DNA from 2 places in the Psychrobacter sp. SWN149 genome. Region 1 is predicted to be linked to the other one. Evidence: riboswitches for the same ligand, from Rfam matches in the RefSeq annotation. Region 1 holds a riboswitch; the other holds the start of a gene.
The links. A riboswitch is a leader RNA that binds a small molecule or an ion and turns the genes downstream of it on or off. The one in region 1 is predicted to bind thiamine pyrophosphate.
Positions count from the first base shown of each region.

Region 1 (3,685 bases):
ACGGATGCACTGGTACTGACATCGACCTTTATGCTGACTTATTGGTTAGGTACTAGATGGTTAAAAGTCGATAAAGAAACGGTTATTTTGATTGGCTCAGGGGCAAGTATTTGCGGTGCTGCTGCCGTCATCGCCGCAGAGCCAGTCGTCAATGCGCAAGCTCATAAAGTCACTATCGCAGTGGCAACCGTGGTGGTGTTTGGCACTATCGCGATGCTGCTATATCCTTTTCTCTATCATCTCGGTTGGTTACAGCCTTGGCTAAGCGCCCAGCAGTACGGCATGTATACTGGCTCAACTGTACATGAAGTGGCGCAAGTCGTAGTCGCAGGTAATGCAATCAATACTGAGATTGGCGATACCGCTGTCGTGACCAAGATGATACGCGTCATGATGCTCGCGCCTTTCCTGCTCGTGTTATCTTTTGCGCTAACCAAAGATCGCACCGTAAATAATGCCGCTATAGAAGACGAGAGCAATAAGAGCGATGTAGCCTCATTTATGACCCGCGTCAAACAAGTCAAAGTGCCATGGTTCGCGTTTATATTCATCGGCATTGTGTTGATACATACTTGGGTGCCGATGTCTGAGAGTATCGTACACAGTATGGTTATGCTGGATGATGTGTTACTGACGATGGCCATGTTTGCGCTAGGTCTGACCACTCATCTAAGCGCGATCAAACAAGCTGGTGTTAGACCGCTTATCTTGGGTGCTATTATGTTTGGTTGGTTGATACTGGGCGGCGGTCTGATCAATATTGGCATTAGCTTTATATAATAAACCGACTGTCCCTTTTTAGCTGCTTACATCACTACTTAATAAAAAAAATACCTCCGGCTATACAAATAGTCGGAGGTGTTTTTTTATCTGTCATTTTGACTAGTATGATTGGCTTAAGCCTTTTATATAAGGCTGTCACTAATTCTAATACCAATGTCTTAAATACTAAATCGCAGACGAAAAAAAACGAACCCGAAGGTTCGCTTTTTTACATCTATTAATCTATCTGTCTATAAAGACAAATTAGATAGCAACAATGTTATGTGCTTGTGGGCCTTTTTGGCCTTGAGTTACAGTGAACTCAACTTCTTGGCCTTCAGCCAAAGTTTTGAAACCTGAACCAGTGATTTCGCTGTAATGAGCAAAAACGTCTGCGCCAGTTTCTGGAGCGATAAAACCAAAGCCTTTAGCTTCGTTGAACCACTTAACTGTACCTTTTTGAGTATCTGACATATTGATAATCCTACTTTTAAATTTATTAATGGCCTAGTGACCGGTAACGCTTGCAAATAGCTACTGAACGATAAATATTAAAACGAAGGATTATAACTAATACTACGAGGTAATGATTTGGTGCAGAACTGCTCTTAAGCTTGGGCGTATTATAAGGGGTACATCCTAGTATCGCAAGTCTTATCTGACTTTTCGTGTAACAGAAGCCATTTATTGACCGATTTTGGCGCAAATTGCAACGATTTTAGGCATTCGGTAAACGGAACAAATACACCGCTACCCCACTACAGACAGCGGCTACCAGCCATGCCACCCACATCGTATCGGCAGGCAAACGATAAAACAACATAATTGTCGATGCTGCCATCATTATGGTTGCCAAACACTTGGCATATAGCGGAACGGCATGATTGTTTTCCCAATCACGGACGAATTTGCCAAAGTATTTATGATTGATCAACCAAAAATGAAAGCGCCGAGAGCTACGCGCCCAGCAACCTGCTGCCAATAAAATGAAAGGCGCCGTAGGCATCACGGGTAATAATATACCGATAATCCCTAATATAAAAAATATCCAGCCAAGCGTCAAAAACGTCCAACGCAGCATTGGGCTTTTTGATTGATTGGTCTTGGGTCTGTGATAAAACGCTTTTTTATTATTAGTCATATAGGTGATGTCGTTGGACGATACAGTGGTTGAGGTAAGTAGCCTTGAACGCTGTATACAACAGCTACCTGTTTAAGTAGCTAAGCATGCAATATCATCGAAAATTGTACAAGACTATTTATATGAGGTTTTTGCTATTGATAGGTATGTTTGGTTAGTCATTGGGTAAATGTTGGCGCTTACTATCAACAGACTTGCGTCATGACTTATATGTAATCTATGATGGCGAGTATCAATCAAAAATAATGCAATACCTATCAATCTTGTCGGGGTGCTTTGATTTAATGCTGTAAATACAGCCCACATCATCGCTGAGACACACCCGTGAACCTGAAGCAGTTAGCACTGACGTAGGAAACAAGCGTGACACGCCCTCAGAGGTCTATAAATAAGAGCAGTCTATAGAGGATGTACTGGTGATAACCATATCAAACGCCAAGCATCTGAAAGTTAGTATCGAGACCTCGCCTTTCTTATTTGGCCTTTCTTGTTTTACCTTAATAGTATCAGTCTGATTGTTTCCCACATTCAAAAAAGGAAACAACAATGCAGCCAACTACCAAACTTATTCTGACCCTCGAATGGTTTTTAAACCCTGATCACTTGCCCTTTATCGCTGGTGTGAACACGGGCGCATATGAGCAAGCAGGGCTTGATATCACTATTATCGAGCCGGACGACCACTATGATGGCTTTGCCGAATTACAGAACCAAAGTATCGACCTGCATGTCAATGAGCCTATCCATCTGTTTGAACATTACGCGCCGAACTTACGTGCGCTAGGCTGCTTTTTTGAGACCGATGGTGGCATATTGATGCAGCGCGCTAGCATGGATAAGCTAAAAAACAATCAACCGATTCGCATCTGTACCCCTGCTGCTGAAGAAAAAACCAATCGCATTGGCTTTGAGATATTGACTCGCTATGCCAAGAAAAACGGCTTTAGTATCAGCCGTGATAATGTGAGCTTTGTGCAAAAAGACTTTTATCATATAAAAAATCTGCAAGAAGACTCAAGCCTAGATGGCGCATGGCTGTGCTTTTATAACTTTGAGGGCGTTGAAGCAACTCATGAGGGTTTAGAGTTTGAATTTATCGATCAGCATCTGTCACCTTATCCGAATTTTTCGGCGTTAGAAATCCTCACGACTGATGAGATCTATAGCGCGAAAAAAGACGCGATAGATACCTTTATTCAAGTGACCAACCAGATGACAGAACTGTGCAAAAATGAGCCAGCCACAGCCCACCGTATGTATTACGACTATAGCAAGACCGAAGCAGATGCGTTGATGGATGCCATCATTGATAATACGCTGGGCAGATTGGTCACACCCATCAAGCCTGATGCAAGTAAGTGGGAAGAACTGCGCGAGATGCTGGCAGAGATCGATATCGTGACGTTGACTGATGAGCAGTATCAATCGCTGTGGGCGCTGTAGACATTTCAGAAGTTAAGATATTTTGAACCATAAAAAACCGCCATAGTGTTTGCTATGGCGGTTTTTTAGTCAGTGGTAATTAGTCAACGATATTAGAATAATAGGTTATTGCTGCACGATACCGAGCTGCTTGGCTTCTTTTAGCCACATTGGAAACTCTTCTAGCATGTTTTCATACAAGGCTTCTTCGCTAATGTCATCTAAGTCATCGAGTTCAAAAAAGTCGCAATTATCAATCACGCGCCCTGCCATGTCGTCTAGCTTTTTTAGGATGCCATAACCACGACCACCCAAGCCCACAAACTGCCAAAATATCGGCAGTTTCGCCGCTTCCGTCAT
Region 1 covers NZ_JADYWX010000003.1:397,004-400,688, forward strand. Annotated here, with positions in the region: gene I6E86_RS07175 (YeiH family protein) at 1-780, shown strand, start outside; gene I6E86_RS07180 (cold-shock protein) at 1,027-1,236, opposite strand; gene I6E86_RS07185 (YbaN family protein) at 1,481-1,903, opposite strand; TPP riboswitch at 2,161-2,277, shown strand; gene I6E86_RS07190 (ABC transporter substrate-binding protein) at 2,450-3,346, shown strand; gene I6E86_RS07195 (VWA domain-containing protein) at 3,452-3,685, opposite strand, start outside.

Region 2 (3,685 bases), on a different contig from region 1:
AGAATGGGACATAGTCTAGTGACATGGCGCTGTCATCACCTTGAGTGTAGGCCCAATCAAAGAAGTTCAATACACCAGCGACTTGCTGCGGATTCTCTGGTTGCTTATGTACCAAGATAAAGGTCGCAGCAGCGATAGGCCATGCTTGCGCAGTCTCAGAGTTAGTGATGACTTTATAAAAGCCTTCTTGTTGTGACCAATCAATGTCACCTGCAGCAGCAAAGGTCTCAGCAGATGGCTGAACGATGTTGCCAGCGGCATTTTTTAGTGCCGTATGTGACATTTTGTTTTGCTTAGCGTAGGCATATTCCACATAACCAATAGAGTTTTTCATACGGTTTACGTAGCTTGAAACCCCTTCATTACCTTTACCACCTGCACCAGTTGCAGACGTTGGCCATTTGACTGTTTTATCAACACCAACTGTGTCTTTCCAGTCTGGTGAGACTTTGGCTAGATAGTCAGTAAAGTTAAAAGTGGTGCCAGAACCATCTGAGCGGAATACCGTGGTAATTGCTGCATCTGGCAAGGTCAAATCTGGGTTCATAGCAGTGATAGCAGGATCGTTCCACTTGCTAATCTTACCCAAATAGATGTTTGCTAGCGTTTCACCATCCAACTTTAACGCACCAGGCTCAATACCGTCGATATTGACGATTGGCACAACACCACCGATAACTGTCGGGAACTGGATAAGGCCAGATTCTTCAAGCTCTTCAGGTGTCAATGGCGCATCAGAGGCACCAAAATCGACCGTTTTTGATTGAATTTGCTTGATACCACCAGATGAACCAATCGACTGATAGTTGACTTGGCCGCCGGTAGCAGCATTGTAGTCATAAGACCATTTGGCATAGATAGGTTGCGGAAATGATGCACCTGCACCCGTGATATTCATGGCGATATTTTCAGCAGATTTAAAACCTGAAGTAGTAGAAGGTGTCGTTTCAGTTGTCGTGACAGCGCTACTGCTCGTGTCAGCAGTGGTTTCTGCTGTCTCTGTTGATTTATTACACGCCGTGAGCATCAATGTACAACTAACAGCCACTGCCAATAACGAATAACGCATGTAGAGCTCCTAAAGTTTAACAACGGTATGAAAAAGCATCGTTTGTGATATGCATGCTATCTTGCCAAATCTTTATGACAGTTTCATGACAGTTATCACAATCTTTCATTCGCTTTACATAATATTTAGGTAGCACTGCTATATTTTTAATAAATACATATAATATCAACATCTTATAGTCAACACCCTAACATAACCGTACTCATGCAAACCATCAGATGCCATCTTAAGTTGCCATATACTTAGCTAAATACTATTAGCCGTTGGTACAGAATTTTGTTAGTATGAGGGTGATTCACAACACTGACAGACTCGGGGTGCGGTGTGTTATTGACTGACTGATGGTTGGTTCTGATACATTCGCTGAGAGATCACCCGCCGAACCTGATGCGGTTAGTACCGACGCAGGGAAGTCTTAAGCACTTTGTTATTTATGACAAGGGACGCGTAGAAATACCTTTTTATCATCACTACTGTCTTAATATGCGTAATGCATGACCTGATAGCGGCGATCGATACAAAGCTGCGTCTGATATTTGATGACCGATACCTGCGACGATGTTTTTGGTTGCAGGCTTGTACTCACAATATGAACTTGTCTAGATGATTGATGCTACCTCCGCAGATACTGGCGGTGTTGATTTTATTTAAAAACCAACACGCTAGGACAGCATATGACTATTTCAAGCACCACCTCAAATACCCATACCGCTCAAACCCATACTCCAGCCAGTGCCTCACTCAATACCACTGACAGCAAAGCGGATAAAAAAGCTGATGCGCTAAAAACGCCTGCTCACCGCACAGCAAGTGATGCTCGCTTCGAAGAAGATGCGCGCGACTTACACCGTATTTTGCCAGCGTCTCGTAAAGTATATATCGAAGGCTCACGCCCCGATATTCAAGTACCCATGCGCGAGATCACGCTTGACCCTACCCCTGTGCAAGGCTTGTCTGAGAACGAATGGGAACAGAATCCACCATTTTATGTTTATGACACATCAGGCGTTTATACCGATCCTAACGTCGAGATTGATTTGACCAAAGGCTTGCCAAAGCTGCGTGAAGGCTGGATAAATGAGCGCGGCGATACCGAACAATTACGTGGCTTGTCTAGCGCTTATGGACTGGCTCGCGCTCGTGACATCAGCACTGCTAACCTTAGATTTGCTCATATCGACAAACCGCGCCGCGCCAAAGATGTCGATGGCAAAACAGGTAACGTCACCCAAATGTACTACGCACGTCGCGGCATTATTACCCCAGAGATGGAATATATCGCCATTCGTGAAACGCAAAAGCAGCATGAGTTGACTGACATGCGTCAACACGACGGTGAGAGTTTCGGTGCCAATACACCCAAAATAATCACTCCTGAATTTGTGCGTAGCGAAGTGGCGGCAGGTCGCGCCATTATCCCCAACAACATCAACCATCCAGAATCTGAGCCGATGATTATTGGGCGTAATTTCTTAGTGAAAATCAACGCCAATATCGGTAACTCAGCGCTTGGTTCTTCTATTGATGAAGAAGTGTCAAAAATGACGTGGGCAACACGTTGGGGTGCGGACAACATTATGGATTTGTCGACTGGCAATCATATTCACGAAACCCGCGAATGGCTGATTCGTAACTCGCCAGTGCCGATTGGTACTGTCCCTATTTATCAAGCGCTAGAAAAAGTCGATGGCGTGGCTGAAGACCTGACATGGGAGATATTCCGCGATACGCTCATTGAACAAGCCGAGCAAGGAGTGGATTACTTCACTATTCACGCAGGTGTGCTGTTGGACTATGTGCCGATGACTGCCGGACGCCTAACCGGTATTGTGTCACGCGGCGGCTCTATCATGGCGCAGTGGTGCATGGTGCATCAACAAGAAAGCTTTTTGTACACGCACTTTGAAGACATCTGCGAGATTATGAAAGCTTACGATGTCGCCTTTAGCTTAGGTGATGGTCTGCGCCCTGGGTGTTTACAAGATGCCAATGACGAAGCGCAATTTAGCGAACTCAAAACCTTGGGTGAGCTGACCAAAGTGGCGTGGGAGCACGATGTGCAAGTCATGGTTGAAGGACCAGGCCATGTCGCCATGAACCGTATTAAAGAAAATATGGATTTGCAGCTTGATCTGTGTGCTGACGCGCCATTTTATACGCTAGGGCCTTTGACGACTGACATTGCACCCGGCTATGATCATATCACCAGTGCTATAGGGGCTGCGATGATTGGTTGGTTTGGCACTGCCATGCTCTGTTATGTGACGCCAAAAGAACACTTGGGTTTACCTAACAAAAAAGACGTTAAAGACGGCATCATCACTTATAAGATTGCGGCTCACGCTGCTGATCTGGCTAAAGGTCATCCAGGTGCACAGGCACGTGACAATGCCTTATCTAAAGCCCGTTTTGAATTCCGCTGGGATGATCAGTTCAATCTGGCGCTCGATCCAGATACAGCACGTGAATTCCACGACGAAACGTTGCCAAAAGATGCACACAAAGTTGCTCATTTTTGCTCAATGTGTGGCCCTAAATTCTGCTCAATGAAGATCACTCAAAACGTGCGGGATTATGCGGCGGGGCTCAAAGCCTTATAACTAGGTATTAAACTTA
Region 2 covers NZ_JADYWX010000001.1:475,941-479,625, forward strand. Annotated here, with positions in the region: gene pstS (phosphate ABC transporter substrate-binding protein PstS) at 1-1,069, opposite strand, end outside; TPP riboswitch at 1,373-1,497, shown strand; gene thiC (phosphomethylpyrimidine synthase ThiC) at 1,744-3,669, shown strand.
Region 2: linked by a shared signal. The riboswitch ahead of thiC (phosphomethylpyrimidine synthase ThiC) and the one ahead of I6E86_RS07190 (ABC transporter substrate-binding protein) in region 1 are both predicted to bind thiamine pyrophosphate.